DNA from 3 places in the Vibrio sp. QJM3NY_35 genome. Region 3 is predicted to be linked to each of the others. Evidence: predicted binding sites of a transcription regulator. Region 3 holds the regulator's gene; each other region holds the start of a gene.
The links. Region 3 encodes PurR, which represses purine synthesis genes. Its sites were predicted from a motif close to TNANGNAAACGTTTNCNTNA; they were not measured.
Positions count from the first base shown of each region.

Region 1: metK (methionine adenosyltransferase) is a predicted target of PurR. The motif match lies at 6,049-6,068, and genes of this name have one in related genera.
Region 2: purM (phosphoribosylformylglycinamidine cyclo-ligase) is a predicted target of PurR. The motif match lies at 7,087-7,106, and genes of this name have one in related genera.

Region 1 is NZ_CM173507.1:2,931,764-2,942,833, reverse strand. Features, by position in the region: gene AC3CH3_RS13190 (YqgE/AlgH family protein) at 1-212, opposite strand, end outside; gene gshB (glutathione synthase) at 317-1,267, opposite strand; gene rsmE (16S rRNA (uracil(1498)-N(3))-methyltransferase) at 1,277-2,008, opposite strand; gene AC3CH3_RS13175 (endonuclease) at 2,162-2,893, opposite strand; gene AC3CH3_RS13170 (SprT family zinc-dependent metalloprotease) at 2,991-3,491, opposite strand; gene AC3CH3_RS13165 (DUF2189 domain-containing protein) at 3,571-4,368, opposite strand; gene metK (methionine adenosyltransferase) at 4,737-5,891, opposite strand; gene tkt (transketolase) at 6,249-8,243, shown strand; gene epd (erythrose-4-phosphate dehydrogenase) at 8,457-9,506, shown strand; gene AC3CH3_RS13145 (phosphoglycerate kinase) at 9,673-10,836, shown strand; gene fbaA (class II fructose-bisphosphate aldolase) at 10,992-11,070, shown strand, end outside.
Region 2 is NZ_CM173507.1:2,556,182-2,567,251, forward strand. Features, by position in the region: gene AC3CH3_RS11435 (sulfurtransferase TusA family protein) at 1-205, opposite strand, end outside; gene bepA (beta-barrel assembly-enhancing protease) at 384-1,838, shown strand; gene arsC (arsenate reductase (glutaredoxin)) at 1,961-2,311, shown strand; gene wrbA (NAD(P)H:quinone oxidoreductase) at 2,318-2,911, shown strand; gene AC3CH3_RS11455 (DUF2069 domain-containing protein) at 2,908-3,345, shown strand; gene AC3CH3_RS11460 (DUF2066 domain-containing protein) at 3,461-4,714, opposite strand; gene AC3CH3_RS11465 (uracil-xanthine permease family protein) at 4,993-6,231, shown strand; gene upp (uracil phosphoribosyltransferase) at 6,374-7,000, opposite strand; gene purM (phosphoribosylformylglycinamidine cyclo-ligase) at 7,170-8,210, shown strand; gene purN (phosphoribosylglycinamide formyltransferase) at 8,343-9,017, shown strand; gene AC3CH3_RS11485 (class II glutamine amidotransferase) at 9,123-9,968, opposite strand; gene lpcA (D-sedoheptulose 7-phosphate isomerase) at 10,034-10,609, opposite strand; gene fadE (acyl-CoA dehydrogenase FadE) at 10,937-11,070, shown strand, end outside.
Region 3 is NZ_CM173507.1:2,209,461-2,220,530, reverse strand. Features, by position in the region: gene glgA (glycogen synthase GlgA) at 1-563, shown strand, start outside; gene AC3CH3_RS09950 (alpha/beta fold hydrolase) at 849-1,646, shown strand; gene AC3CH3_RS09945 (putative signal transducing protein) at 1,777-2,094, opposite strand; gene AC3CH3_RS09940 (TVP38/TMEM64 family protein) at 2,142-2,822, opposite strand; gene AC3CH3_RS09935 (TfoX/Sxy family DNA transformation protein) at 2,946-3,536, opposite strand; cyclic di-GMP riboswitch class I at 3,664-3,749, opposite strand; gene purR (HTH-type transcriptional repressor PurR) at 3,920-4,924, opposite strand; gene torD (molecular chaperone TorD) at 5,240-5,887, opposite strand; gene torR (two-component system response regulator TorR) at 6,145-6,858, shown strand; gene elyC (envelope biogenesis factor ElyC) at 7,024-7,875, opposite strand; gene cmoM (tRNA uridine 5-oxyacetic acid(34) methyltransferase CmoM) at 7,991-8,776, shown strand; gene mukF (chromosome partition protein MukF) at 8,902-10,239, shown strand; gene mukE (chromosome partition protein MukE) at 10,220-11,026, shown strand; gene mukB (chromosome partition protein MukB) at 11,023-11,070, shown strand, end outside.

The DNA.
Region 1 (11,070 bases), 720 kb from region 3:
GGCTTATCAAGACTTGCTTGGTTGGATTTCGGCTGCTCAGAATCAACCTCAACTTGTTTAAGCATGCTGCCGACAGTGACATCGATAGGGGCGTTGATCATCAAGCCCATCGCACCTTCGTCGTTGTGCTCACAAAGGTAAATTACCGAATTTTGAAAGTAAGGGTCTTTCATTCCGGGCATAGCAACCAGAAAGTGGTTCGTTAAATTCATAGAGCCTCCTGCCAGTGTGTTCCCAGTAAAGGAAAAAGAGCGGCGTGAAGCCGCTCATTGATTCTGTGCCGTTTGCGAATAGCTAAGGCTTTCTTTAGTTTAGGCTATTTAGCGTTAACGCGACGCTCGATTGCGTCCATTAATTTACCTGTTACCGAAATATCAAAAGCAGCTTCAATTTCACGGATACAAGTAGGGCTAGTTACGTTAATTTCTGTCAGCTTGTCACCGATAACGTCAAGTCCTACAAAGATTAAGCCTTTTTCTTTTAGTGCTGGTGCAACCGCTCGTGCGATAGCCCAGTCTGTTTCACTCAACGGACGAGCTTCACCCGTACCGCCGGCTGCTAGGTTGCCGCGTGTTTCCCCTTTCGCTGGAATACGAGCTAGGCAGTAAGGCATTGGCTCACCGTCAACCACAAGAATACGCTTGTCACCGTTGCTGATGTCAGGAACAAAAGTCTGTGCCATTGCGTAGTTTTGACCGTGGTTAGTCAGCGTTTCAATGATCACCGATACGTTTGGATCGCCTTCCTTCACGCGGAAGATTGACGCACCACCCATCCCATCAAGTGGTTTAAGGATCACATCACCGTGCTTCTCGCGGAATTCTTTAATCTTTTCCGCTTTACGAGTCACGATGGTTGTCGGTGTTAGTTCTGGGAACCAAGCCGTGAACAACTTCTCGTTACAGTCGCGAAGGCTTTGTGGTTTATTTACGATCAGTGCGCCGTTCTCTTCAGCACGCTCAAGAATGTAAGTCGCGTAAATGTACTCAGTATCAAACGGAGGATCTTTACGCATTAATACTGCATCTAAATCAGATAGCGCGATAGTCTGTTCTGACTTGAATTCATACCAACCGTTTGGATCTTCTTTTAGTTCTACAACCTTAGTGTCAGCAATGGCTACGCCTTGATCTAAGTGTAGGTCGTCCATTTCCATGTAATGGATTTCGTAACCACGACGCTGAGCTTCAAGCATCATGGCAAAGCTAGAGTCTTTTTTGATGTTAATGGATGAAATTGGATCCATTACGATGCCAAGTTTGATCATTTTTTTCTCCTAGCCTAGATCGCCAAAACGGACTTGTAAGGCAGTAATTGCAGTTAGAGCTGCTGTCTCGGTACGAAGTACACGTGGGCCGAGTAGCGTCTCTTCAAATTTATATTGTTCTGTCATGCCTATTTCTTCAGCGGACAGTCCACCTTCAGGGCCAATCAATAGGCGCACCTTACTGATGGGTTCTGGAAGAGTATTAATTGAGTATTTTGCACGAGGGTGCAGGTTTAGCTTTAACGCTTCACTTGGTTCGCTACACCACTCTTCAAGCTGCATGATTGGGCGAATCACAGGAACGGTATTACGACCACACTGTTCACACGCCGCGATAGCAATCTTTTGCCACTGTGCGAGTTTTTTCTCGAAGCGTTTTGTATCAAGCTTAACGCCGCAGCGCTCTGAAATTAGAGGGGTAATGGTGTTCACACCAAGCTCTACCGATTTCTGAATCGTGAACTCCATTTTGTCGCCACGTGAAATCACCTGGCCTAAATGTAAGTCTAATGGAGATTCGCTGCTGCGCTCGATGCGTTCAGTAACATTAACGGTGACATTCTTCTTTGATACTTCAGCTATCGTCGCAGGGAATTCAGCGCCACTGCCATCAAATAGAAGAACATCTTGGCCTTCTTTCATGCGGAGGACACGACCAACATGACCCGCGGCATCTTCGCCTAAAGCGAGTGAACCTAACTGATGAATGCGTTCTGGGTGATGGATACGAGGGATTCTCATGCTGGTAAACCTATAAATATGTTCATTTGGGTATTTTGTCTCTGCCTAACATGGATGCTTTTAGTCGAAAAAACAAGGGTAGAGCAAGAGTTTCAGGGGCAATTCTGAAACTCTTGTTTGAGATAGTTAGGAATGTTGATTGTACGAGCGACGTTATTTACAAGCAGGGTAAACAAATGGGTTGTGATGACCTTGGATGGCATAGATTCGCTCATCACGAGTACATTCCCACTTGTCGACAGGAAATTGCTTGTTCCACGCCATCATTAGGTTGGTTTGTTGCTTAGATAGTTTGAAACCATACTCTTGGCTCATGTAAAGATAAGTACGTGCGATAGAGCCTTTTGCTCTGTCTGGCGGCATAACTTTACGCTGCTTGAAGTTGACCTGCATTTCACACTGACCATAGCTGACACCATCCATGCCATTCCACTGACTGAAGTTGTAGTTGGAGCGATCACCGTTAACCTCGCCAATGGCCGGAGTTAGGTTGTGAAGGTCGGCTTCCATGGATTTGAATATTTTGTCATTGCGAGTGCAGTTCTTGCGCCCACCATCTTGCCAACACTGACGCTGGTGGCCAAATTGCCAAGCTGGAACCACGTGTTCCCACTCAATTCGACTCGCCCGCTTTTGTTGTTTTCGGACTTGATAGCCACAGCCATCGAGGTCGGGGATACCTTTCTTTTTGTCTTTCCAAGTAATGTCACAACCACAATAAAATGAAGTCGGGTGATCGAGATAAATCTTCACGGCTTCTTTTTTTGCTTTGGAGAAGGAACTTGGTGGAGCGGCGAAAACGCTTTGAGTTACCAGTAGGCCAAATACTATTGATAAGTAGAAAGGCACCGATAGGCCAAATGCTTTTTGAGTGGTTTTTTGCATGGAAAAAGACTGATGAAAGTATGATAAACAACAGTCTAGCACTCAAATGTTAGTTCTCTCTATTACATTTATTCGCGTTACCTTGTGAGATTAAGACTTAGCTCAATTGAAGGCCGGTAAAAGCTAAGGTTTGCTGACATTGTTGGCAACGATACGTTGATTGGTTACGGATGACTTTGTTGTGTCTTCTAATCGACAGGGGATAAGTAGTGCAATCACAGCGGTACTCAAAGGTTTTTCCCTGAACTGAGGTGATCTCCAAGCTGTGGGTGGTTCTGGCCGGTACATTGAATACCTTTTCCATCACGTATTTCCACTCATTCCCGTGGGGCCTAACTCGTCCGAAGACCTGATGTGTGATCAGATGTGCGAGTTCATGAGGCACGACTTCGCTAATAAAGGCGTCTTCATTTTCGCTGAATAGTACTTGGTTGAGTTTTATCTCGTTTAACTGGAGGTAGGCTTTTCCCGCTGCCTTTCCTCTTAACTTGTAAGTGACGGTTGGGCATGGAAATTCACGAGAAAAGTGTTGATTAGCAATAGCTAGGCATTCGCCCAGTTTCTTATTTACTCGATGTTGTTGCGGGGTGTAAGACAAGCGTTGTTAACTCCAAAAAAAAGCCTCAGCGTTTAAGCTAAGGCCTCATCATAACATTGCTCATCGATCGTGAAACGATTTAAGCGTGATGTTTCTTTTTGATGACTTCGTGGTAAGCATGCCATGTTCCGTAACCAAGTAATGGCATCGTTACAATCATACCGACACCGTAGGTCGCGAAGCCGACTAAGATACCTGTACCAATGATACCAGCCCAAACGACCATCGCAGGGATGTTTGATTTAACAGCGTTGAAGCTAGTAAAAATGGCACTCATTACATCTACACGTCTTTCCATCATTAATGGAATCGAAAATGCTGAGATGCTAAATATCAGGCTAGCGATAACCAACCCAATCACTGAACCCGTAATCAGGAATGGTGCAAACTCGCTTAATGGTGCTCCTTGTACGGAAGGGTAGAGCGCATGCAATAACGCAGCAATCCGCACCCAAAAGATCATTGCAACCATTAACACAATCGCAAAGGCCCATTGGTGGGTGGAGTTGCGAGTAATTGCTTTCATTGAGTGGAACAAACTTGGGGAATGTCCTTTCTCTCTTTCCCAGCTTGCGTCATATAGGCCTAGAGCAAGAAAGGGTCCTATCAACATATAGACTATCAAGCTTGGCATGACGACTAGGTGTGTTCCTTGCCATTGGACTAGTTGCACGATGGCGATGGCCGCAGCCATGAAACACAATCCGTAAAACGCGCTGATTATTGGCATTTTCACTAAGTCATGCAGTGCAAGCGATAACCAGTGGAATGGGGCGGATATGCTTACTTGGTTACAAGGAATGGTGCGAGCGTAATCCTGATCGCTGACCTTGTGTTTCTTATCGTGTAGTTCGGATGGGTGCACGGTACGAGGCATAGATCCCCCTAGTTAAATAACGTCCTAGTTATAATTCCACAAGGCTCTGAAGTATCGCTTACGAGAGCGTTATGGTGTTGAGCTAAACTGCTCTTTGTCATCCCAGTTATTGTTCTTGCGTACATTTAACGAGCGTTATCAGACTGAATTAATTTGAGTTAAATGTGAGCTTGATCGCCTAGGAGTTACCTTAACTATTGTCAGTAGTGCTAGAAAACACAAATTATCAGCGGATTTTTATACTAAGTGGTTAACGGTAAAGAAGACTTGGACAGGGTGTTCTAGCAGGGGAAGGTTTGGTAAGTACATAAAAATAAAGCCCTTACTAAGAAGTAAGGGCTTTAAAGAAACAAATCGCAGTGGCTAAATTATTTTAGGCCAGCGAAGTCCGCAAGGATTGCTGCTTTGTCCGTCGCTTCCCAAGGGAACTCTTCGCGACCGAAGTGACCGTATGCAGCCGTCTTTTTGTAGATAGGCTGAAGAAGGTTCAGCATTTCTTGAAGACCGTATGGACGTAGGTCGAAGTTTTGACGAACTGCTTCAATGATGATTTCGTGAGCTACTTTCTCAGTACCAAACGTTTCAACCATGATAGATGTTGGATCCGCAACACCGATAGCGTAAGACAGTTGAATCTCACAACGGTCAGCCATGCCAGCAGCAACGATGTTTTTCGCAACGTAACGCGCTGCGTAAGCTGCAGAACGGTCAACTTTTGATGGATCTTTACCAGAGAATGCACCGCCACCGTGACGAGCTGCGCCGCCGTAGGTATCAACGATGATCTTACGACCTGTTAGACCACAGTCACCCATTGGGCCACCGATTACGAAACGGCCGGTTGGGTTGATGAAAAAGTTAGTGTCTTTATTGATCCACTCAGCAGGAAGTACTGGCTTGATGATCTCTTCCATTACCGCTTCACGTAGGTCAGGTGTTGTTACTGAATCACAGTGTTGAGTTGAAAGAACAACTGCGTCGATACCAACAATCTTACCTTGGTCGTATTGGAACGTAACTTGAGATTTCGCATCTGGACGAAGGAAGTCAAGCTTGCCGCTCTTACGTACTTCAGCTTGCTTCTTAACAAGAAGGTGAGAGTAAGTAATTGGAGCTGGCATTAGGATTGGTGTTTCGTTAGTCGCGTAACCAAACATGATACCTTGGTCGCCTGCGCCTTGATCTTTAGGATCGGCTTTATCAACACCTTGGTTGATGTCTGGAGACTGCTTACCAATTGTGTTTAGTACAGCACAAGAGTCTGCGTCAAAGCCCATATCAGAATGAACGTAACCAATTTCACGAACTGTTTCACGAGTGATTTCTTCGATATCAACCCATGCAGACGTTGTTACTTCACCGCCAACCATAACCATGCCGGTTTTAACGTAAGTCTCACAAGCAACACGTGCTTTTGGATCTTGTTCCAAGATGGCATCAAGAACAGCATCAGAGATTTGGTCTGCAATTTTATCTGGATGGCCTTCTGAAACAGATTCAGAAGTGAATAGGTGCTTAGCCATGAGAGCTCCACTTTTAGTTTTTGGTGTAAATAGTTTATGGCGTCGCAAGCTAGGAAGCGCCGCCATTAAATACAGTATATTTTGTAGGTGTTTCTACATCTAGACGGCTATTCTAAATTCCAACGGTCGAATTACAAGCTCTTTTTTATGATATGTCATAACTAATCGTTTGCGTATCGATTGAGATAAGCCACTGCCAAGTGATGTAAATGTTCGAAAATTGCGAAAAATGACCGTTAAAATGCCAGTAAAACGTTTGCAGTCGCAATAGTCGTTTGAGAGAATACCCGCGCTAATAAAAATGAAAACTTTAGCAATTATCTCTTTTTTAAATCGCTTATGTACTCAGGAGCAGACATGCCTTCTCGTAAAGATCTAGCCAATGCAATCCGCGCACTTAGCATGGACGGTGTTCAACAAGCAAATTCAGGCCACCCAGGCGCACCTATGGGTATGGCTGACATCGCTGAAGTTCTTTGGCGTGGCCACTTGAACCACAACCCAGCAAACCCAGAGTGGGCTGACCGCGACCGTTTTATCTTGTCTAACGGCCATGGTTCAATGTTGATTTACTCTCTGCTTCACCTTGCAGGTTACGAGCTTTCAATTGAAGACCTGAAAAACTTCCGTCAACTGCACTCTAAGACTCCAGGTCACCCTGAGTACGGTTACGCTCCTGGTATCGAGACAACGACTGGTCCTCTAGGTCAAGGCATCACTAACGCTGTTGGTATGGCAATGGCTGAGAAAGCGCTTGCTGCTCAGTTCAACAAAGAAGGCCACGACATCGTAGACCACTACACTTATGCATTCATGGGTGATGGCTGTCTGATGGAAGGTATCTCACACGAAGCATGTTCTCTAGCAGGTACGCTTGGTCTTGGTAAGCTGGTTGCTTTCTGGGATGACAACGGTATCTCTATCGATGGTGAAGTTGAAGGTTGGTTCTCTGACGATACACCTAAGCGTTTTGAAGCTTACGGCTGGCATGTAATCCCAGCGGTAGATGGTCACGACTCTGACGCTATCAATGCAGCGATTGAAGCGGCTAAAGCAGACCCTCGTCCAACTCTTATCTGTACTAAAACTATCATCGGTTTTGGTTCTCCAAACAAAGCAGGTACGCACGACTGTCACGGTGCTCCACTAGGCGCTGATGAAATCACAGCAACTAAAGCTGCACTGGGTTGGGAACACGGTCCTTTCGAAATCCCAGCGGATATCGCAGCTGAGTGGAATGCAAAAGAAGCAGGCGCAGCGAAAGAAGCAGCGTGGAATGCTAAATTTGACGCATACGCAGCGGCTTACCCTGAGCTAGCAGCAGAATTCAAACGTCGTACTAACGGCGAGCTTCCTGCTGAGTGGGAAGAGAAAGCAAACGCAATCATTGCTGATCTTCAAGCTAACCCAGCAAACATCGCTTCACGTAAAGCATCTCAAAACGCACTAGAAGCGTTTGGTCAAATGCTTCCAGAATTCATGGGCGGCTCTGCTGACCTTGCGCCTTCTAACCTAACTATGTGGTCTGGTTCTAAGTCTCTTGAAGCAACTGACTTCACTGGTAACTACATCCACTACGGTGTACGTGAATTCGGTATGACGGCTATCATGAACGGTATCGCTCTGCACGGTGGTTTCGTACCATACGGCGCAACGTTCCTAATGTTCATGGAATACGCGCGTAACGCAATGCGTATGGCTGCTCTAATGAAAGTTCAGAACATCCAAGTTTACACGCACGACTCTATCGGCCTAGGCGAAGATGGTCCTACTCACCAACCGGTTGAGCAGATCGCTTCTCTACGTCTGACGCCAAACATGAGCACATGGCGCCCATGTGACCAAGTTGAATCAGCAGTTGCTTGGAAACTGGCTATTGAGCGTAAAGATGGTCCTTCATCTTTAATTTTCTCTCGTCAAAACCTTGCACAACAAGATCGTAACGCTGAGCAAGTAGCTAACATCGCTAAGGGTGGTTACATCCTGAAAGATTGTGCTGGTAAGCCAGAGCTAATCATCATTGCAACTGGTTCTGAAGTTGAGCTTGCAGTTGAAGCTGCTGCACAACTAACCGCTGAAGGTAAAGCAGTACGCGTAGTATCTATGCCTGCAACTGACGCGTTCGACAAGCAAGATGCTGAATACCGTGAGTCTGTACTTCCATCTGACGTAACTGCACGTATCGCAGTAGAAGCTGGCATCGCTGACTTCTGGTACAAGTACGTTGGTTTTGGTGGCAAGATCATCGGTATGACAACGTTCGGCGAATCTGCACCAGCAGGCGAACTATTCAAGATGTTCGGCTTTACGACTGAAAACGTAGTAAACACCGCGAAAGAGCTTCTTGCTTAATCATTGATTGCTAGCTTAGTGCTAACAATGAAATGAATAAAAAAACCGAGCGCTGAGCTCGGTTTTTTGTCTCTGGGATTTGTTTCTCCTAGACTCATCTCTATAAGCAACAGATCAATCTGTCATGAACAAGCTGAGTTATTCAAGTAATGCCTTTTGGGCAGGATTCAGTTATCATCTGTTGCACGAAATTTTGGTTAGATGTACGGAACTATGCTAAAAGTCGCGATAAATGGATTTGGACGAATAGGGCGTAATGTATTACGCGCTGTCTATGAAAGTGGCAAAAGCCAACAAATCAAAGTAGTAGCTGTCAATGAGCTTGCTCAGCCTGACGCTATGGCTCACCTATTGCAGTACGACACCAGTCACGGCCGCTTCGGTAAGAAAATCTCTAACGATCAAGAGCACATTTATGTCCATCATGGCATTGGTGCTGAAGACAAGGGTGAGTTTGATACCATTCGTATCTTACATCTTGCTGATATTGATCTGTTGCCTTGGCGTGACCTTGAGGTGGATGTTGTTCTCGACTGTACCGGTGTTTATGGTTGCCGAGATGACGGCCTCGCGCACATCGCTGCTGGCGTGAAAAAGGTACTGTTTTCTCACCCTGGTGCCAATGACCTCGATAACACCATTATCTATGGTGTGAATCACGACACCATCGAAGCTGACCACCGAATCGTTTCCAATGGTTCATGCACCACCAACTGTATTGTCCCTATCATTAAGGTTCTTGATGACGCCTTTGGCATCGAGTCCGGTACGATTACGACTATTCACTCTTCAATGAATGATCAACAAGTTATCGATGCGTATCACAGCGACTTGCGTCGTACTCGAGCAGCAAGCCAATCGATCATTCCTGTCGATACCAAGTTGCATAAAGGTATTGAAAGAATCTTCCCGAAATTTTCCAACAAATTTGAAGCTATATCTGTGCGTGTGCCGACGGTAAACGTAACAGCGATGGATTTAAGTGTCACAATTAATGCAAATGTGAAAGTTAATGACGTAAATCAAACCATTGTTAATGCATCCCAGTGTACATTACACAATATAGTTGACTATACTGAAGCGCCGCTCGTTTCCATCGACTTTAATCACGATCCCCATAGCGCAATCGTTGATGGTTCACAAACGCGAGTGAGCAACGGCCACTTAGTTAAAATGCTAGTGTGGTGTGATAATGAATGGGGCTTTGCGAACCGAATGCTGGATACGGTTCTTGCAATGCAAGCTTCTGAAGGCAAGAAGTAAGACCTAGAAGCAAATGTGCGGATTATTTATTTTTTAGCTTGAAATAAATACTAAGAGTCCACATATTATTAGTAGTGAAAGAATTACCAGTTGAATAATTTATAGGCTTAGCAGGGTTGCTGAGTTTCCAAAACTTTATATTTATTTAAATTTGAGAGGACAAATCATGTCTGTGATCAAGATGACTGACCTGGAACTTGCAGGTAAACGCGTATTTATCCGTGCTGACCTAAACGTACCAGTAAAAGACGGTAAAGTAACTTCAGATGCACGTATCCTTGCATCTCTACCAACTATCAAACTTTGCCTAGAAGCTGGCGCAAAGGTAATGGTTACTTCTCACCTTGGTCGTCCTACTGAAGGCGAATACAACGAAGAGTTCTCTCTAGCTCCTGTAGTTAACTACCTAAACGACGCACTAGACTGCGAAGTTAAACTAGCTAAAGATTACGTAAACGGCCTTGAGCTAAACGCTGGTGAACTTGTTGTTCTTGAAAACGTTCGCTTTAACAAAGGCGAGAAGAAGAACGAAGAAGCACTTTCTAAGCAATACGCTGCACTATGCGACATCTTCGTAATGGATGCATTCGGTACAGCTCACCGTGCTCAAGCTTCTACACACGGCGTTGGTACTTACGCTCCTGTAGCATGTGCTGGCCCTCTTCTAGCTGCTGAGCTTGAAGCGCTTGGTAAAGCAATGGACAACCCAGCTCGCCCACTAGTGGCTATCGTTGGTGGTTCTAAAGTTTCTACTAAACTAACCGTTCTAGAATCTCTTTCTAAAATTGCTGACCAGCTTGTTGTTGGTGGTGGTATCGCGAACACATTCATCGCTGCAGAAGGCCACAACGTAGGTAAGTCTCTATACGAAGCGGACCTAGTTGAAACTGCTCAGAAGCTAATGAAAGAGTGTGCTATCCCAGTAGCGACTGACGTTGCATGTGCTAAAGCATTCGACGAAAACGCAGAAGCTGAAATCAAGCACGTTTCTGAAGTTCAAGATGACGACATGATCTTCGACCTTGGTCCAGATTCAACTGCGGCACTAGCTGAAATTATCGGCAACGCTAAAACTATCCTTTGGAATGGCCCTGTAGGCGTATTCGAATTCAAGAACTTCGAAGCGGGTACAGCTGGTATCTCTAAAGCAATCGCTGAGTCTGCAGGTTTCTCTGTAGCAGGCGGTGGTGACACGCTAGCTGCTATCGACAAGTTCGGTATCAAAGCTGATGTTTCTTACATCTCTACTGGCGGTGGCGCTTTCCTTGAATTCGTTGAAGGTAAAGTACTTCCTGCAGTAGCAATGCTTGAAGAGCGTGCTAAAGCATAATTGATTTAGAAAGGCGAGATGTGAATCTCGCCTTTTAACGTTTGCTGCATATCACATTTTTTTGCTAGAATGGCGCAAGTTGTGAGCAAACGATTGCAAGTTTTTGAACTTAAGTTTTTTAATCTTAAAACGATAGAATAAATAGGACTATTTCCATGTCTAAGATCTTCGATTTTGTAAAACCTGGTGTAATTTCTGGCGATGACGTACAGAAAGTATTTGAAATCGCAAAAG
Region 2 (11,070 bases), 350 kb from region 3:
GGAGATGATGGTAATTAGAGCAAACCTCAGTGATGACGTCATAGGCTTGCTTAGACAAATAAGTAACAATATCTTTCATCGAGCTGTTATCAGAGACATAAATTGACAATGACTGCCCTACTTCTAACTTTACACTGTGACGCTTGGCTAATAATAGCGCCATTGGACAGCGCTCTTGGCGTAAATCTAGAATATTAGGTGTCATTCTTGAGCTCGATGCTTATTATAGGGATCGTATTGTAATCTGTTTTTGAAAACGCGCCATCATTCATTCATCTTCCTTCATGATAGCGCACGCACTTGGCAAAGGTTAAATCAGATAAAGAACCAATTTGCATTGCACTTGTCTTACTGTCAGAAGAAACGGAGTATTACTGACTAATATGTTTAAACGCGCTCGCTCAATTGCTTGCTTATGCATCGCAGCCACATTAAGCACCCCAACCATGGCGAATACCAATAGTTTGGAGCTACCAGATATCGGTACCGCTGCTGGCGGCACACTCACTATCGACCAAGAGCTTATCTATGGTGATGCCTACATGCGCATCATCAGAAGCAGCCAGCCTATCGTAAACGACCCAGTTCTAAACCTGTATATTGATACGCTTGGCCATCGTCTGGTCGCGAACGCAAATGATGTAAAGACACCTTTCCAGTTCTTTATGATCCGTGACCGCAACATCAACGCCTTTGCTTTCTTTGGTGGTTACGTTGCTTTGCACTCAGGTCTATTCCTGCATGCACAATCTGAAAGTGAATTGGCTTCAGTATTAGCGCACGAAATCGCGCACGTAACCCAACGTCACTTAGCACGTAGCATGGAAGATCAAGCTCGCCGCTCTCCCGCAACCATTGCAGCCCTTGCGGCCTCTGTATTACTGGCGATTGCTGCCCCTGAAGCGGGTATTGCAGCCCTAACGGCAACGACTGCGGGTAATATGCAAAGCCAAATCAACTACACACGTAGTAATGAAAAAGAAGCCGACCGCTTTGGTATCAACACGCTGGCAAAAGCTGGGTTTGATGTGAATGCGATGCCGCGTTTCTTTGGCCGTTTAGCTGATGAATATCGCTATGCGAGCACACCACCGCCAATGCTACTGACTCACCCATTACCAGAAGACCGAATTACCGATTCACGTGCTCGTGCTCGTAGTTACCCACCACTGAAACTGGCTCCGTCTCTGGACTACCACCTAGCAAGAGCCCGCATTGTTGCGCGCTATGCGGGCATTAATAATGATGCTGCTCTTGATTGGTTTGAGCGCCAGCTGAAGAAAGCCCCTAAAACTTTGGTTCCGTCATTAGAATATGGCCAAGCACTGGTTTACCTAGACTCTAAAAAATTAGACAAAGCAGAGCCAATCCTGAACAAGCTGATTAACAGCGACCCAACCAACCTGTTTTATCTAGATGCTATTTCGGATCTGCACATCGAGAAGAAACAGCCTGAGGTTGCAATTAAAGAACTTAAATCGGCGCTGGTTCGTCAACCAAACAACCCGGTTCTGACCATTAACTACGCCAACGCACTGATTGAAAATGAAGATCTACAAGAAGCCGTTCGCGTATTGCAACGTTACACGCACGATAATCCGAACGACACCAATGGCTGGCACTTACTTTCAAAAGTAAATACGAGCCTTGGTAATAGCGACGAAGAACTGGCTGCTCGTGCAGAAATTTTGGCACTGCAAGCCAACTGGAACAAAGCGATTCAGTACTACACGCAGGCAAGCCAAATCGCAGAGCTTGGTAGCCTAAAACAAGCACGCTACGACGCTCGAATTGATCAGCTAATGATTCAACGAGAACGCTTCTTGTCGCTACAATAGTATGTTTACTGATAACAGCTCGTTACCAGAATAAAAAGAAAGCTCAACGTTACACAAAAAAGAAGTCACCTCTAGTGGCTTCAGCTAAACAATTAAATCAAAAATAATAATGAGGAAGAACCATGTCTGTCGTGATTTATCATAACCCACGCTGCTCAAAGAGCCGTCAAACTCTAGAAGTCCTTCAGGAAAACGGCGTACAGCCAGAGGTAATCAAATACCTAGAGACTCCGTTAACAGTTGAACAGCTGAAAGTATTGTTCACTCAGCTTGGTTTTGAGAGTGTTCGCGACATGATGCGCATCAAAGAAGCGGACTACAAAGAAGCAAACCTGGGAGATGCTTCGGTTACTGATGAAGATCTTTTCGCCGCGATGGCAACCAATCCAAAACTGTTTGAGCGCCCAGTGGTTGTCGCAAACAACAAAGCGAAGATTGGTCGCCCACCAGAGCAAGTGCTAGAGATTCTGTAATCCAATATGAGCATTAACATTCTTGTTCTTTACTACAGTCGTCACGGCAATACACAAGCTTTAGCAAGGCAGATTGCACGAGGGGTTGAATCCATCCCGAACTGCGAAGCTATGCTAAGAACGGTGAACGACGTGTACACAGTAGAAGAGCAGCCTGATTCGCGTTATCAACCAACCGATCCTATTGCCTCGTTACAAGAGCTTCGATCTTGTGATGGTTTGGCGCTAGGCAGTCCGGTTTGGTTTGGCAACATGGCCGGGCCAATGAAGCACTTTTGGGATAGCACGACATCAATGTGGATCAATGGCGATCTCATCGATAAACCAGCTTGTGTCTTTACCTCTTCTTCATCACTGCATGGTGGTCAAGAGACGACACAGCAAAGCATGATGTTGCCCCTGCTTCATCACGGCATGTTAGTCGTGGGCATCCCCTACTCAGAACCTGCGCTGCACACCACGCAGACCGGTGGTACGCCTTATGGTGCAAGCAGCACTGGAGAGAGCGCTTCGCTTAGCAAAGAAGAAATTGAGTTGGCACAAAACCTAGGTAAACGCCTAGCGCGCATCGCAATAAACCAGAAGGGAATCTCTCAATGATGTATATGCCAGAAACGGCTATGTCCCCCAAAACCAAGCTGTTTCGCTACCTAGCGTTAGCTGGTAACTTGCTGCTTTTATTTTGGGTAGTGGCTTGGCAGATGACGCTTTCACCGCACCCGCATCTTAGTAATATCACACTTGCGATCGCTTGGGCTGTACCGCTGTTACTGCCATTACCGGGCATTCTAGCAGGTAAGCCTTATACGCACGCTTGGGCGAATTTCGTCTTAATGCTCTACTTCCTACACGCGTTAACGATTATGTATGTAGACGATGGTGAACGTTTATTAGCAGCTGTAGAGCTACTCCTGACTAGCCTAGGCTTCGCAGGTAATATCTTGTTTACCCGTTTTAGAGCCAAAGAATTAGGTATTAAGCTTAAGCGCCTTTCTGAAGTAGAAAAGAAAGAGAAAGCTAAGTTCGAGCAATAATATTGATTCGATGCTCTAAAGCTTACATAACACCAGAACAACAAAAAGCCCTGCGAGATGGCTCTTGCAGGGCTTTTTTCATGTTTTCATTTCAATCAGTCATGTCAGCTGACAATTATGAGCGAACCCACTCGTAGACCAAGCTTGGCTTAGCATGTACTGGCGCAGTGATGGTTAGATCTTCTGTACTAGAATCCTCTAACGTTGCGTCAGGCGTTAGCTCAGAATCCTCAGATACCTCGTTGCCCTTAATCACTTGTACGCCTGAGTCAGTTTCGTCACCAACGACTTCAGCAGCGTCTGTTGAATCATCACCGACAGACATTGTGTTGTCTTGAGTTTCAAATTCAGGACTCACTTCAGGCTCAATGTAAGATTCTTCAACCTTCGCAACTTGACGAATACTTGCGACTTCTTGCTCAAACTCTTGTTGAGTCGACAATAAGTGAATTCGGAAAGTAACTTCGTTGTTCTGAATCTTCAGGATATCTAGGCTTGCCACCGAGTTTAGACGCTTAAGTGCGTTCTCCAACTGGAAGAAGTCTTGAGCATTATTCAAGCTAATAAACTGCGTTAAAATCGATTCTGATGACTCACTCGCTACCGTCACGGCACTTTTACCTGCGTAGTAGTTACTGATTTGGTCGACTAACTTCTTAGAGGTCGTTGCGCTGTTACCTGATAAAGAACCACTTACAGGCGATGTTGGTGCGCTCGTCAATTGACTTGGCTTTTGATCGTATAGAGCCCAACGTAGGCCTGAAGATTGAGCCTTTATCACCAACACAGCATCAACAGGATAACGCTGACTCGCTTTACTGATTGGCGTAACAAAGCTACCCCACAAATCAGAAGTCGCAATACCCGTAATATCGTCAAAGTCACCCACAGGCAGCGTTAGAGGCAAACCGCGCTCTTTTGCGTTTGCTTGCAAGCCCGCTGCTAACTCTGAGTTAGAGTGTTCCCATACGATATTCTTGTCGTAGTTGTCCTCTTCTACCAGCCAAACAAGGATGTTTGAACGCGTGTCAGGCCAGTACGGTAACTGTGCTTGAGTCAATAGCGAACGGATTTGAGCACCGTTAAAACGCATACGCAATGTTGATTGGTCATTGCTTTCGCCAAAACTCATTTGAGACATGTACTGCGAACTCTTGCGCATCGCCTTTTGAATCGTCTCATTCGAAGCGACATCAGTTTGGCCAGTCGCACGTATCAATACCTGCTCCATACCTGTATTTCTTGCCACTTGTTCTGGCTGTTTGTCTTCAGCGTTAATCGCAACTTCAGCACTAAAAATATCTACTTGAGTTAAGGCATAACTCGGAGAGGCTAATAGTCCCATCAACAACAATGCTATGTAGCGCATACTGATCCTAATATTCAAATCTTGTGCCTAGATGATAAGCAACTATGGATTGAGGGGCAAGGTCGATAGCCCCCACTGTGTTTAATAACCACAAAATATCACCTGGCCATGATAAATCGCTCACTTATAAACTGAATTTCTAGGGCTTAGATGGATATAAAACATCACTAAGATAAATAAATTTGATCTATCTGGTGTAGCAATCGATTGCTAAGTGATAGAATCCCGCGAATTTTATTTTTCACTTTTCATATAACGACCATTTTTAAGGACATATCATGAAAAATGCTTTGCAAGGTGCGCAAATGCTGTTCGTAGCTTTTGGTGCGCTTGTACTCGTGCCGCTACTAACAGGACTTGATCCTAACGTTGCACTCTTTGGCGCAGGTATCGGTACCCTTTTATTCCAACTTATTACACGCCGTTCAGTGCCAATCTTCTTAGCGTCTTCTTTCGCATTCATCGCGCCTATCATGTTTGGTATTCAAACTTGGGGTGTAGGTGCAACCATGGGCGGCCTTATGGCGGCGGGTGTTGTGTATGTACTAATGGGCGCGTTAATTAAAGTTCGTGGCGTTGGCTTCATCCATAAACTGCTTCCACCGGTCGTTGTTGGCCCAGTGATCATGGTTATCGGTTTAGGTCTTGCACCTGTTGCAGTTAACATGGCTCTAGGTAAAACAGGCGATGGCGCGGTTCAACTTGTTGATGCAGACGCTGCACTGTGGATCTCTTCGATTTCACTGTTAGTGACGATTGTCATCAGTGTGTTCTCAAAAGGCTTCCTTAAGCTGCTGCCAATCTTCGGTGGTATTGTTGCGGGTTACATCACTAGCTTGGTATACGGTGCGGTAGACTTCACACCAGTAGCGCAAGCGTCTTGGTTAGCACTACCAAACTTCACAGCGCCAGAGTTCAACATCAACGCTATCTTCTTTATGGTGTTTGTCGCGATTGCACCTGCTGTTGAGCACGTAGGCGACATGCTTGCTATTTCTAATGTAACAGGCAAAGACTACCTTAAGAAACCAGGTTTACACCGCACTATTACTGGCGACGGCGTGGCAACCATTGCCGCTTCAATGCTGGGCGCGCCACCAAACACTACGTACAGTGAAGTAACAGGTGCAGTAATGCTGACCAAAGCATTCAACCCAGTGATCATGACTTGGGCTGCTGTAACAGCTATCGTTCTTGCATTGGTCGGTAAGCTAGGTGCACTACTTCAAACGATTCCGGTTCCTGTAATGGGCGGCATCATGATTCTACTGTTTGGCTCTATCGCAACCGTAGGTTTGAATACTCTAATTCAAAACAAAGTTGACCTACACAAATCACGCAACCTTGTGATTGTCGGCATTACTTTAGTCTTTGGTATTGGCGGCATGGCCTTTGGTATCGGTGATTTCAGCCTACAGGGCGTAAGCTTGTGCGGTATCGTGGCGATTCTACTTAACCTAGTGCTTCCAGAAGAGCTAGGTGACAACACTGTGGTAGACAAAGCTCAAATCGATTAATGAATCAGTAAGGCTAGATTCAAAAGAATCACAAACCAACAAGATCAAAAAAGGGAGAGCGTCGAATGCTCTCCCTTTTTATTAATACGGCTAAATTCAGCGAGTTAAGAAACGGTTTAGAGTCACTTAAGCTGAAACCGAATTACTTAGTACCGAAGATCTTATCACCAGCATCGCCAAGACCAGGAACAATGTAACCCTTGTCGTTTAGCTTCTCATCGATTGCGGCCGTGTAAAGCTCAACATCTGGGTGCGCTTTTTCTAGAGCAGCGATACCTTCAGGAGCAGCAACAAGCACAAGAATCTTAAAGTGCTTACAACCTTTCTCTTTCATCAGGTCAATAGTCGCGATCATAGAACCACCTGTCGCAAGCATTGGATCTACGACTAGAGCAATACGCTCGTCGATGTTAGATGCAAGCTTGTTGAAGTATGGTACTGGCTCAAGCGTTTCTTCGTCACGGTAGATACCAACAACACTGATACGTGCACTTGGGATGTGCTCAAGAACGCCGTCCATCATGCCTAGACCAGCACGTAGGATTGGCACTACCGTTACTTTTTTACCTTTAATTTGGTCAACTTCAACTGGACCGTTCCAACCGTTAATCGTTACGCGCTCAGTTTCAAAGTCTGATGTCGCTTCGTATGTTAGAAGGCTACCCACTTCTGTCGCTAGCTCACGAAAACGCTTAGTGCTAATCTCACCTTCACGCATCAGGCCAATTTTATGTTTTACTAGCGGGTGTTTCACTTCAACAACTTTCATTTCCAACTCCGGCAATATTTAAACAAACCTGTAGATTATACACGAACTTTGTGGTTATTTCAGAATCTTTATTCTAATAAAAAAAACCGCGCAAACGTTTGCTCTTGGTAATCAAGCCCTGTTAGAATAGCGCCGTTTTCACATCCAACTTAAGTTCGAGGACTATCCCGTGAGTGGTAATACTTCTTCTCTAAGCTACAAAGACGCTGGTGTTGATATCGACGCAGGTAATGCACTAGTAGACCGTATTAAAGGTGCTGTTAAACGCACTCGTCGCCCTGAAGTAATGGGCGGTATTGGTGGCTTTGGCGCCCTATGTGAACTTCCAACGAAATACAAAGAGCCAGTACTTGTTTCAGGTACTGATGGTGTTGGTACTAAACTTCGCCTTGCTTTGGATCTGAAAAAACACGACACCATTGGTATCGATCTAGTGGCAATGTGTGTGAACGACCTAATCGTTCAAGGTGGTGAGCCGCTATTCTTCCTAGACTACTACGCAACAGGTAAGCTAGATGTAGATACAGCAGCAGACGTTGTTTCTGGTATCGCTGAAGGTTGTGTTCAAGCTGGTTGTGCACTAATCGGCGGTGAAACGGCTGAAATGCCAGGCATGTACGAAGGCGACGACTACGACGTAGCTGGCTTCTGTGTTGGTGTTGTAGAGAAAGCTGACATCATCGACGGTACTAAAGTAGCAGCAGGTGACGCACTTATCGCTGTTGGCTCAAGTGGTCCACACTCAAACGGTTACTCTTTAATTCGTAAAGTCCTAGAAGTTTCTGGTGCTGATAAGAGTGAAGAACTAGAAGGTCGCACTATTGGTGAGCACCTACTAGAACCTACTAAGATTTACATCAAATCGGCACTTAAGATGATTGCAGAGCATGACATTCATGCTATCTCGCACATCACAGGTGGTGGTTTCTGGGAAAACATCCCACGCGTACTTCCTGAAGGTACTAAAGCAGTCATTGATGGCAAGAGCTGGGAATGGCCTGCTATCTTCAACTGGCTACAAGAGAAAGGTAACGTGGAGACATTTGAAATGTACCGCACTTTCAACTGTGGTGTAGGCCTAGTTGTTGCTCTACCTAAAGATCAAGCAGACGCTGCTGTTGAACTACTGAAAGCTGAAGGCGAAAACGCTTGGGTTATCGGTGAGATCGCAAACGCTGAAGCTGGCGAAGAGCAAGTTGAAATCAAATAAGTGATACGCGCACTTACTTAGTTAATCAATGAGGACCTAATGGTTCTCATTTTGCTATTTAGCCCGCAGAAAACCTTAGTTTATGTGGGTACATTGTAAACAGTCCCGTTAATCAATCGTATGACCCACTCTATGAAAAACAATCACTCAAATAAAACCAGTCACTCTAAGAAAAACATCGTTGTGTTAGTTTCAGGAAGCGGAAGTAATTTACAGGCAATTTTGGATGCCTGTGATAGCAATATGATTGATGCTTCAGTTAAGGCGGTCTTCTCGAACAAAGCAGAGGCTTTTGGATTAGAACGAGCGAAAGCCGCAGGTGTTGACGCACATTCAGTGAATCCAAAAGACTTTGGTTCACGTGAAAAGTTTGACCATGAATTGATGATTCAGATCGATGCCTACCAACCCGATTTAATCGTACTAGCAGGATACATGCGTATCCTAAGTTCAGAGTTTGTTCGTCACTATGCGGGTAAAATGGTCAACATCCACCCTTCCCTGTTACCTAAATATCCAGGTCTACACACCCACCAGCGTGCCATTGATGCGCAAGACAAAGAACACGGTACTAGCGTCCACTTTGTTACCGAAGAACTTGATGGTGGCCCTGTGATCTTACAGGCTAAGGTTCCAGTATTTGAAGATGATGATGCTGATATTCTGGCAAGCCGAGTGCTTACTCAAGAACACTGCATTTACCCTATGGTCTGCAAATGGTTCGCCGAAAATCGTTTATCAATGTTAAATGGGCAGGCTGTCTTAGACGGTAAGGCATTAAGCAAACACGGTTACGCAGAAGAGTAATTCGTCAGAAACTAAATCAAATAAAAAAAGGCCGCTTACTGATTCATTAGTTCAATAAGCGGCCTTTTTTATACGGTTCAAATAATACTATTCGGGATACTTAGCTCAGCTCAATGGTTCAGTTGGCGCTTGGCTTGCTACCTTCTTCGGCGCATAAGCGACATCTTCCAATGCTTTATGATTGTTGCCAACCAGCTCACCAAAATGAAACAGCGCATATTCGCCCGGCTTCATTCTAAACCACTCTTCATTGTCTGTTAGAGGCTGAGTTGCCACCACTGTAACCACGTCATTAGGCGTAGTTTCTTCTTGGAAGTTAATTTCAACGTCTTCATCAATTAAGCTCGCTTTACCAAAAGGCGCGCGTCTTGTTATCCAATACAAATGGTTAGTACAGTAAGTCATCACATACTCACCATCGCTCAATAACATGTTGAAAACGCCTTTCTCTCGAAGCTGGTCACAACACTCAGCCACAAAACGAAACATGCCTTCCATGTCTTGTGGTGGCTCTGGGAAACGCTCTTCAAGTTGTTTGAGTAGCCAACAAAAAGAGAGCTCACTGTCTGTCTCGCCAACCGGTCTGAAACGACCACTAATCAGATCGTCGTAATCCGTTAATTGACCATTGTGAGCAAAGGTCCAGTATCGCCCCCAAAGCTCACGAGTAAAAGGGTGTGTATTCTCTAGATTAACACCACCACGGTTCGCTTGACGGATATGACTGACAACGGCTTGGCTTTTAATTGGGTAGTTTTGAACCAACTCAGCGATCTTGGATTCACAACTAGGGTTAGGATCTTTAAACGTACGGAAACCCTTTCCTTCATAGAAAGTAATACCCCAGCCATCGCGGTGCGGGCCGGTATTGCCTCCACGCTGCATAAGACCAGTAAAGCTAAAACAAATATCAGTTGGCACATTCGCGCTCATACCGAGCAATTCACACATGGTTTAATCTACTCCCTATCAAAACCAATGGAGCCTAAGTTGGGCCCCAAATGTCTTTAAAACTATTATTCCATTTCTTTTTCAACAAGCTGAATCACAATGTGGATGATCTTAATGTGAATCTCTTGGATGCGGTCAGCGTAACCAAAATGTGGAACTCGAATTTCGATATCGGCACAACCTGCCATTTTACCGCCATCTTTACCCGTCAATGCAATCGTCTTCATGCCTTTAGCTTGAGCAGCTTCAATCGCTTTTAGAATATTGGCAGAGTTACCTGAAGTCGACAGACCGAACAACACATCACCTTTACGACCTACCGCTTCTACATAACGAGAAAATACGTGGTCGTAGCCAAAATCATTACTCACGCAAGACAGGTGGCTTGGATCTGAAATCGCAATACCAGCGTAACCTGGACGGTTTTCACGGTATCGGCCAGTAAGCTCTTCCGCGAAGTGCATTGCATCACAGTGTGAACCACCGTTGCCACAAGAAAGCACTTTGCCCTCTTGCTTGAAGGAGTCAGCAATCAGTTTTGCCGCCGCTTCAATTTGAGCGATGTTATGGTCATCACTCAGGAACTTATTCAGAACGTCAGCAGCTTCGTTCAATTCACTTTTGATTAGGTCATGGTACATAAGGCTTATCTCTTATATTTTTTTACGCAACTTAAAGTACGTGAAATGAGAGCTGAGGGTTTTCCCCTCTTTTACCTGAGTTTACCCACAAACATGAAATAGTGTCGACACTTAAGCCCAAAGATTGCCACCTTTATTAGAGTCTCACTGCCGATCCGTCCAAATATTCGCCACCAACCTCTCACAATTAGAACTTTAACTCTATTGAGATCACTTTTTATTCACTTTAGAGTTTTACAAATATTTAATATTTTGTTTACACTTAACTGGTTAGACCTCTTATCTAAACTTAATAACAATAAGTGATCTCTGAAAAGGAAATCGATCATGAACATATTGCTCTCCCTACTCGGCATGACCGCCATCTTAGGCGTCTGTCTTTACCATAGAGTTAGTCTGGTACGTGCATTAGTTGTATTAACCGGCGCAATGGTAGCATTAACACTGTTTGGCGGCGTGGC
Region 3 (11,070 bases):
TTGCCGATTGCGCGGTTTATGGCATGGTTTGTCGCTTGACGAATCAAAAAGGTGTTCATTACTTACTGCCTATCATTGAACAGTTTTTGAAAAATGATCTTCAGATCGTGATTGTCGGTACTGGCGATCCGGTTTTGGCGAGTCAATTGAAAGAGCTATCAGCCCTTCACTCAGATAAGTTCTCGTTCGTGGAAGCGTACAATAATGAACTTGCGCACTTGGTTGAAGCGGGCTCTGATTTCTTCTTAATGCCTTCGGAGTTCGAACCGTGTGGCTTAAACCAAATCTACAGCATGGCTTACGGTACTTTGCCGATTGTTCGTTCTGTGGGAGGTTTAAAAGACAGTGTGAATGATTACGATGAGGATCCTGAAGTCGCGACTGGGTTTGCTTTTGAAGAGCCAACACCGCAAGCGTTATTGGCTGTGTTACATCGTTCATTACTGCTTTACGCACAAAACCCATCTGAAATTAAGCGTGTTCAGCTTTATGCGATGCAGCAAGATTTTAGTTGGGAAGATGCGGCTAAAGAATACCTAGCTATGTACCATTCAGCATTTTAACTTGTTGACTTAGTTTTAAAATTAGCTGGCGAGCGACAACCGCTCGCAATAAATGAAGGCGCTCTAATTGTAGAGTGCCTTTTTGTTTCCTGGTCAGAGCACATCACGTTTACGAAGACAAAGCTTGCAAACTCATTTTAGTCAGGTAGAAAAGGTGAGGTAGGTATTCACATGACTAATGATAGGTTTGACACTATTATCACTTAAAGTTCTTAATAGCGTGATATCCTTAGTCATCGCCTCGTGATGAGGCATAGCTCCATTCCAATAATTAAAGCGATAGGTATGTCTGAGAGTTTACTATTTCATAAAACATTTACTCACCCTACGAGCGATGAGTGGGTTGTATTTGTGCATGGCGCAGGAGGCAGTTCCTCCATCTGGTTCAAGCAGATCAAAGCGTATAAACAGCATTTCAACTTACTTCTCATTGATCTGAGAGGGCACGGTAAATCAGACAATATACTTAAAGGGCTGATTTCGAATCGCTATACGTTTAAATCGGTGACGCTTGATATTCTTAAAGTGTTAGACCATCTTAAGATCCGTTCTGCACATTTCGTCGGCATGTCTTTGGGCACGATTATTGTGCGTAACGTTGCAGAGCTCGCGGCTGGCCGTGTACGTTCAATGGTACTGGGTGGTGCTGTCACTAAGCTAAACACTCGCTCTCAAGTCTTAATCAAGTTGGGTAACCTCAGCAAGCACATCATTCCTTACATGTGGTTATACAGCCTTTTTGCTTATGTTGTGATGCCACAAAAAAGCCAAAAAGAGTCTCGTCATCTTTTTATCCGCGAAGCAAAAAAACTGTGCCAGAAAGAATTTAAACGCTGGTTTATCCTCACGGCTGATGTAAACCCCTTGATGAAATATTTTAAAGATAGAGAGCTACCAATACCGACTCTTTATTTGATGGGTGAACGTGACTACATGTTTATTAAGCCTGTAAAAGAAATGGTTGCAGCGCATGAGTCGAGCGAGCTAGTGGAGATTCCGAATTGTGGGCACGTATGTAACGTGGAAAACCCTGAAGAGTTTAATCAGCGTTCGATTGCGTTTATTCAAAAACAAATTCAGTGATTTTCTAAACGCGAAATCAAAGATGATGATGGAATCGAATTGAAATAAAAACGGGAAGCTAATTTTAGCTTCCCGTTTTTATTTGGAGGAGGTATCGGCCTAATTGTCTTATAAGGTCACTGAAACTCTGCTATTCGGGTGAAGCAGCACCGCACTGCCAACAAGAGCCGAATTGCGCTTCGTTGACTTCATGACACTCACCACAACGCCACTCTTCATAGATGATCGAATCTTGCTGCTTTTGGTAGTCATTGACGAGCATGCGAGCTTCACTGGCCAATTCTGGCTCATATAACCACACGTAAGGGTCAGTTTCTTCCGTAAATGGGATTTCCCCCTTCAATCCGAACAATCCCTCACCACGAACTTCACAGGCAATATTCTCGCTTTCTAATAATCCACAGATGATATGAGCTTCTGTCGGATTCGATGCACTGAAGATTTTCATTGAAATAGAACCTTATTCGGCTATCTGTGTTATTTAGCTATTATAAATTATTCAGCTACGGGCGCTGAGCGAAACTTACCCATCAACCATTTAGCAACTATTGGGAATATCCCCAATAACGCAAATGACAATAGTACTGAAGGGGAGACGATGCCCGAAAGTGAATCAATTTCTGCGAGCTGAGTACCAGCATTCAAGAAAACCGCCGTCCCCGGTAACATCCCGATTTGACTCGTAATGTAGTAACGACTCACTGACATCGGTGTTAGACCCATCAATAGGTTAATAAGGAAAAATGGGAATACAGGGATCAGACGCAGAGAAAATAGGTAAAACGCGCCGTCTTTTTCAACCCCCTTGTTAATTGTCGCCAATTTGTCACCAAACTTGGTTTGAATCCAGTCACGCAATAGGTAACGGCTACTTAAGAAGGCTAAAGTCGCACCGATCGCACTCGCGAAAGATACCAGCAGCAAGCTATTCCAGAAGCCAAATAGAGCAGCTCCAAGCAGGGTAACAACAGCGGCGCCAGGAATTGAGAAAGCAGTGATCATTACATACGCAACAAAATAGATAGCGGCAGCAGCAATAAAGTTGCTGTCAATATAGTCATTTAAAACGGCTTGTTGGGCCTTAGCATTTTCAAGCGTGAGGTATTGACCAAAATTGACGCCTAACAAGACGATGGTTACTACCAATATAATACCCAATATCATTTTCTTACTCATTGATACTTCCTCTAAATTTTCAATGCATATCGATAGTATAGATAGACAGGTAAAGCTTAGATTAACTTTCAGCAGATATAAAAAAAGCCGCAAAAAATGCGGCTTAGTTATGTAGATACAATGTTAATTGACGCGATTGATAAGCTCTTCACGACGCTGCTGCGGTATAACTGACCAATGTGTACCATTGATCGCACCTTCTAGCGCCCAAAGTAGTTCAATACTGACAGAAGACGCATGCGATTCTTTGATGGCGTTAAATGCGTTTACAGAGCCAGATTCATATAAACGTTCTACAGAATCGATCCCTGCCTTTTTCAACATACGCTCGGTAGCGAGTCGAAGATTAGGCAGATCTTTGAGTCGGGTCGGCTTAGCAGAAGACTGCTCAGCTTTTTCTTCTTTAGCAAAACCTAGAGACGTGGTTGCAAGCTGCAAGATTTTCTCTTGGTCTTGCCAGAGGCCTTCAGGTAAAGCGAAATATTTAGTAACGACAGGGAAACCACGTTTTTTGTAGACGTACGGTTGAAACCCTTGTTGTTCGAATTGTTTCGTTGTGCCTTTGTCTGCGCGTATGTGCAACTGGTCATTTACAACCAGAGCAAACATAGTGTCATCAGCAAAAAGACCGAAGCCACCAAACATTGAGCGTGATTTTATTTTTCCTAGGGACTCAAATAACTTCATCGAGTCCTTTAGTATCGGTTTATCCATGTTATTTATCTCGGTGTATTTGAACTACGCCACCAAATAAGCAGGTCCGAGAGATTAGCAAAATGTTGCAATTAAATTGTCAATAAGCCGTAAATTACCAAATTATTAGTAGTTACTGCATTTTGCCATCGGTAACCCCGCTACCATACCAACGAGTGGTTTAGGCCGGAAGCTTTGCGTCTCACTCTTTCGAGTGGTTTGCCCTGTGCGTGACTGATTGAATAGAATAAAGTTTTTGTTGAATGAAGCTCACAGTTGATATTTCAAAATGTGATATTGCTTCAATTAATGATCTTTCTGTTGTGCATCTGGGTTCATTATAGTTGCTGATAAAAAAAGCGCACCTAAAGGTGCGCTTGATGAAATTAAACTCGAATTATCAATTAATTTAACGTTTTAACTGTGCTTCGTTCAACAATTTCAGGGTGCATTTCGAAGACGCGTTTTTCGTGGTCTTTGTCTTTGATGCGCTCTAATAGAATTTCGAATGCATTCTTACCAACACGACGTTTTGGTTGGTGAACGGTCGTTAGCGGCGGAGAGAAGTATTCAGCCAGTTCGATATTGTCGTAACCGATCACTGAGATATCTTCTGGAATGCGAATGCCTTTTTCTTGCAGGCGGCTCATTAAGCCGAGTGCCATTGTGTCGTTAAAGCAGAATACCGCTGTTGGACGATCTTCCATCTCAACGATTTGTTCTGCAGCAAGAACAGCCGTATCACACTCGAAGTTACCTTCGATGATCATATTTTCATCAGCAGAAATCTTTGCTTCATTCAGTGCGCGCTTGTAACCGGCAATACGTTCAACACATGCTGCTTTGTCTAAGTGGCCACTTAAACATGCAATCTTAGAGTGACCGCGTTCAATAAGGTATTTGGTCGCTAGGTAGCCACCTTCTTCAGAGTTATCGATGATCTTATCAGCCTGAGAGCTCTCTGGGCCCCAGTCCATGATAACTTTAGGGATGTCAGCGTGACGGTCTAACATCTCTCTTAGTTCTTCAGTTAGGTCAGAACACATAACTAAGATGCCATCTACACGTTTCTCTGCAAGCATTCGAATATAGTCACGTTGCTTCTCATAGATACCGCCCGTATTACACAGGATCAAAGTGTAACCTTGACGGTAGCAGTAGCTCTCAACACCATCGATAACTTCAGAGAAGAATAGGTTAGTTGATTGAGTCACTAGCATGCCGATGGTGCGTGTTGTATTACACTTCAAACTACGAGCGACAGCACTTGGTGCATAGTTCAGTTCATCTACGGCTTTGTTTACTTTTTCTTGAGTTGCTTCTGCAACAAAGCGAGTTTTGTTGATTACGTGAGAAACGGTTGTTGTTGATACGCCGGCTAAGCGAGCGACATCTTTTATAGTGGCCATGGTTTTATCCTATTAGAAGCTACTTTCCCAAAGTACGGAATAAAGTAGCCGTTAAGCTACCTAACTAAGAGCTTAAATTTGTAGGGCTCTTTGGGTACTAAAGTGCTAAAAAACAAAAAACCGCTATTGAGCGGCTTGTCTTAACACCGAAATGCTCTGAACTTTAATAAGCATAGCATTTCGTGAATGTTTCATATTTTATCGTTTGCGGTCACAATTTTAGACTGACTAGAAATTACTCGCAATAAAATTCACCCAGAAATCCGGGTGAATTGTCACATTCTACTGAATTTATTTACCTAGTCATCCAATAAGCTATTCACCAGCTAAATATTGAGTGTCTAATTGACAGAATGCGAGTAGCAAAGATGAGACGGAGGCGTAGAAACCGAATTCATCAACGTCATGACATTTCACGTTGAACTTTGGTACCCAAGTCAGCAGTTGTTGTTCGATAAACTGCTGTTGAACGGCAAATGAATTCTCTAGCTCTTCTTCAATATCCGTTTCGTTTGAACGAATGATCAAGTTACCAAGGAAATCGAGTTCGATAGCAATGTGGTCTGCTGGCTCTTTTAGATCTTGGTTCACCACTAAATTGTGCTTAGCCATGATCTCTTCCATATCTTTTGCAGGCTTATCATTCAAAAGGCCAGTTTCACCGATATACATAGAAGCGTAAGGAAGAGCACCGTGTTTATCTGTTTTTAAGAAAAGATCGCAAAAGTCTGCAGACAATTCTAGTTGAGCATCTTCACGTGTTTGTAGGCGGTTAAGCGCATCCACTAGCTTATCAATCGCTGGCTTTAGTGTTTCATTTTCGCCTAGACCAGTTAGGAAAGAACGAATTTCAACAGAGTGGTAGTGATCGAGTTCTTCTTGAGTCAGTTCTTTGGCGAACAAGCTTGATAGCCACCAGTATATTTCTGCTCTTTGCTCGTTGAACGCTTTCGTATCTTTCATTTAAATAATCCTAATATCATCTTTCGTCATACTTAGGGTATGAAGGCTAACTAAACAGTGATACTTATCGAACACAAAGTCACTCGTTAGTAGTAATACCTATATTGAATTGCGATGGACGATAAATAGCAAGGTTTAAGATTGTCTTGTATCAAAAAAAATCCATGTTTCTGGCTTTTATCTTCTGTACCACTAGAATTGTTACTAGTTATGAATAGAATAGTCACTGAAACTATTAAATAAGAAAAGTGGTGTAGATGAGCTATCACGTATTAGTCGTAGAAGATGATGTGGTAACCCGCAGTAAACTGGTTGGATACTTCCAGAACGAGGGTTATACAGTGAGCGAAGCAGAAAGCGGCGCTCAAATGAGAAACGTGTTAGAAGAAAACAACGTTGACCTCATTATGCTGGACATCAACTTACCAGGCGAAGATGGATTGATGCTAACTCGCGAATTACGCAGTCAATCAGACATTGGAATTATTTTAGTTACTGGACGCACGGATAGCATCGACAAGATCGTTGGCCTTGAAATGGGCGCTGACGATTACGTTACTAAACCCTTCGAACTTCGCGAGTTATTAGTTCGAGTTAAAAACCTACTTTGGCGTATCTCTGCTGCTCGTAAAACAGCAGCGGGCGCTGTAGAAGAAACATCAGATGAGTCTGTGGTTCGTTTTGGTGAGTGGACATTTGATATCCCTCGTCGTGCGTTAAGCAAAAACGGCGAACCGGTGAAACTGACCAAAGCAGAATACGAACTGCTAGTGGCGTTGTCTTCTTACCCTAACCAAGTATTAAGCCGCGAACGTATTCTGAATATGATCAGTCACCGAGTGGACGCGCCTAATGACCGTACTATCGACGTGCTGATTCGTCGTATGCGTGCAAAAATGGAGTTCGATCCTAAGAACCCACAAATTTTTGTGACGGTTCACGGTGAAGGTTACATGTTCGCTGGTGATTGATTTCCTTCGGGAGTGATTAATTAACAACGACATTTAAACGTAAAAAGCCGAGACATCATTGATGTCTCGGCTTTTTTATTACTCAGCTTTTACTGTTAACGACCAGAGAATCTACAAATACTTGGCGACTCTGTCTGCTCAGATGAGTTTAAAGATTCAATGGGCTTATTGAGGCTGAGCCGCAGAAACGTCACCGTCATCTTCAATTAAGCTGGAAGCTTCTGGAATAACAGGCTCTTCAACAATGTCATTGCTTGTATCTAGCCAATCACGCAGGCTTTGCCAAACCAATCCCATGGTTTCGTGCCAGTAACGCTCAGTCTGCTCAAGGTAAAGAGCTTTTGGCATGTACTTGTTCCAAGGCTCAACAATACCTTCTTGTGCAAGGTAGTTAGTTGGTGCCGGCAGTGGTTTCATTCCAGCAGCATTGAATTCGTTCAGTGCGCGAGTCATATGGCTCGCTGAAGTCACCAACACCATTCTTTTATTCTTAACGAACGCAGCGGCTTGGCGTGCTTCTTCCCAGGTGTCTTTTGCTGTTTCAAGCAGAATGATGTTTGGCTTTGCTACGCCAAGTGCTAATGCAACTTTAGCCATCATTCTTGCGTTACTGACTTCAGTGCCTGCGCCATAGCCAGACAAAATGAGTTTTGCACCAGGATAAAGACGTAGAATACGAATCCCTTCACTTAAACGCATCAGGCCGGTGCGGCTAAGTTCTGATGTCGGTGGAATTTGGTCGTCTACGACGTGACCACTTCCGAGAACCATCACGTAATCGACGGTTTCATCGACAGGTAAAAATGCGGTGTGTTGCCTTTCCATTGGCATTAAAAGTTGACTAGAAACTGGTTGGAAAGCGATTAGGAAAATACCACATAGGGCTGAAAGGGTGATTAGACAACCCGTCTTCCTTTTGGTAGTAAACATCACTAGGGCTAAACCCAGAAAAGCGAGAATTAACATTGCTGGCAGTGGCATCAATAGCGAAGACACTACTTTTTTCAGCTCAAACATATCCGAATAGTCCGAAAAAACATCACTTAGTAGTAAAAAGAGACATCGCCTCTTTATTCCTGAAATTCCTGTGACAGAATAGCAGGCACGATAGGACATAATAACTCAAGTAGCCGTGACTGAAGACCGTAATTTCGACGATATTGCCCACAAATTTGCAAAAAATATTTACGGCTCTGACAAAGGAGAGATCCGTCAGATCATCGTATGGGAAGATTTAGAACAAGCTTTGAGCAAATTTGAGCAATCAGCTTCGCCATTGCATGTGCTTGATGCAGGAGGTGGTCTTGCACAGATGTCGCAGAAAATCGCCGCACTTGGACATAAGGTTTCTCTGTGCGACCTCTCTTCTGAAATGCTTAAGCTTGCAGAAGAAAGTATCAACGAAGCGGGTTTGTTAGAGCAGTATCGATTTATCCATTCTCCGGTACAAAAAGTTGCAGAACATCTCGACGATAAAGTCGATTTTGTGATGTTTCATGCCGTAATGGAATGGCTAGCAAATCCTAAAGAGGCGCTTGATTTATTATTGGGGCAAGTAAACCCCGGTGGCGTTGCCTCGATAATGTTTTACAACCACCACGGATTAGTCCTGAAAAATGTGATTTGTGGCAACATTCCTCATGTATTGAATGGGATGCCACATCGAAAACGGTTTAAGCTGCAACCACAAAAAGGCTTGAAGCCGGAAGAGGTTTATCAATGGATAGAAGACGCTGGTCTAGAAATCTGTGGTAAATCAGGCATTCGTTCCTTCAGTGACTACATAGGTAATATGGAGTACATGGGCGATTACCAATTTGAAGATGTATTGGAACTAGAAAAACAGCTATGTCGCCAAGAGCCATATCTGTCACTAGGCCGTTATATTCACGTTTGGGCTCAAAAACCTGCGCAATAACAGCGCTGAATGTGGTAAAAGAAGCCACAACATGCGCTCTGCAATCGTAAGAAGCCCGCGTCATAAAGAAATAGGCGTCATATCTAATACATTCGATATGACGAAGAACAGTAACAGGAACCACAATGAGTGAAATGACTCAAACTGCCGAAGAGCAGCCAATTGATGAGTTGGTGGGCTGGGTCAAGCAGCATGATTTTTCATTAAACTTGCCACCAGAGCGCTTAGCATTTTTGATTGCTATCGCAGTACTAAGCAATGAAAGGTTCGATGAAGAGTTGGGCGAGGGGGAACTGCACGATGCATTTACCATCGTCACTCGACTGTTTGAAGATACTGGCGAAGCGTCTGCGTTTCGTGCCAACAATGCCATCAACGAGTTAGTTAAACAGAAGTTGATTAGCCGCTTTACCAGCGAAATCACCGATGGTGCGAGTATTTATCGCTTATCACCATTGGCGATTGGTATTTCAGATTATTATTTACGCCACCGTCAGTTCTCTAAGTTGAAACTGTCTATCCAGCTTTCTATGGTTGCGGACGAGATGGCAAAAGCCATTGAAGCTGCACAAAAAGGCGGAACTCCAGGGCATTGGAGAAAGAATGTTTACGGCGTGCTCAAGTATTCTGTTGGTGAAATTTTCGATCAGATTGATCTTAACCAACGTGTTATGGATGAGCAGCAGCAAACCGTTAAACAGCAAATTGCCGACCTTTTAAACAAGGATTGGCGAGAGGCGATTAACAACTGTGAAACCTTGCTTTCAGAAACCTCTTCCACGCTGAAAGAATTGCAAGACACCTTGCAAGCGGCGGGTGATGAACTGCAAACACAGATCCTCGATATTCAAGAAATTGTTTACGGTGATGATGAACTCGAGTTCGTTGGCGAAACCCTATTCGGCTTGCAGATGAAGCTCGACCGAATTACTAGTTGGGGTCAGCAAGCGATCGATTTGTGGATCGGCTACGACCGCCATGTTCACAAGTTTATCCGTACCGCGATTGATATGGATAAAAACCGTGCCTTTAGCCAACGCTTGCGTCAGTCGGTTACCGACTACTTTGATGCGCCTTGGTTATTGACCTACGCCGATGCTGAGAAGCTGACGGATCTTCGTGATGAAGCGCTCGTGCTTCGTGATGACGAAGTGATGGGACAAGCACCAATCGACGTAGAGTACGAAGAATTTGAGCAAGTGAATGACCTGCTTTCAGCTCGAATTGCAGAGATGTTAAAAGCTCACAAACAGCAAGGCGCGCCAATTGATCTTGGCCTTGTGTTACGCGATTACCTCGCTGCACACCCTCGCACACACCATTTTGATTTAGCCAGAATTGTTGTCGACCAAGCCGTACGCTTAGGTTACTCAGAGTCTGACTATCAGGCTATTCAGCCAGATTGGCAGGCAATCAACGATTTCGGTGCAAAGGTACAAGCAAATGTCATTAACAAGTACTGATGATTACATGCCAGAGAAACTGGTAAAAGCGATAGCGAACCCACTGTTCCCTGCGCTAGATAGCATGCTGCGTTCAGGTAAGCATGTTTCAACAGAAGATCTAGATAACCACGCGTTGCTGTCTGATTTCGAAGTGGAACTTCAGCATTTCTATCAACGCTACAATACGGAATTGGTAAAAGCGCCGGAAGGTTTCTTTTACTTGCGTCCGCGTTCTACGTCTCTGATTGGTCGTAGTGTGTTGTCTGAGCTCGACATGTTGGTTGGTAAGGTGTTGTGTTTCTTATACCTAAGCCCAGAACGTCTGGCTCATGAAGGTATCTTCACCAACCAAGAACTGTTTGATGAATTGATGTCGTTAGCGGATGAGAAAAAACTTATGAAGCTAGCAACCAACCGTGCGTCGGGTTCTGATTTAGACAAAGAAAAGCTGTTTGAAAAAGTGCGTACTTCTCTACGTCGCTTACGTCGTATCGGCATGTTGATTGCGATTGGCGAGACGGGCAAGTTCCGTATCAGCGAAGCAGTATTCCGTTTTGGTGCTGACGTACGTGTTGGCGATGATATGAAAGAAGCTCAACTGCGTCTTATCCGTGATGGTGAAGCTGTGGTGCATACTCAAGAGCCTAACCAAGGCAGCTTGTTGAATGAAGAACAAGCGGAAGCCGTATCAGAAGTAGATGCAGGCGTAGACGAAAACGGTCAACAAGACATTTTTAACGATCAAGCTGACTTTGACCTTGAGTCAAACGACGGCGAACCAACAAAAGTAGAAGGTGAAGCATGATTGAAAGAGGTAAGTATCAATCATTAACCATGGTCAACTGGAAC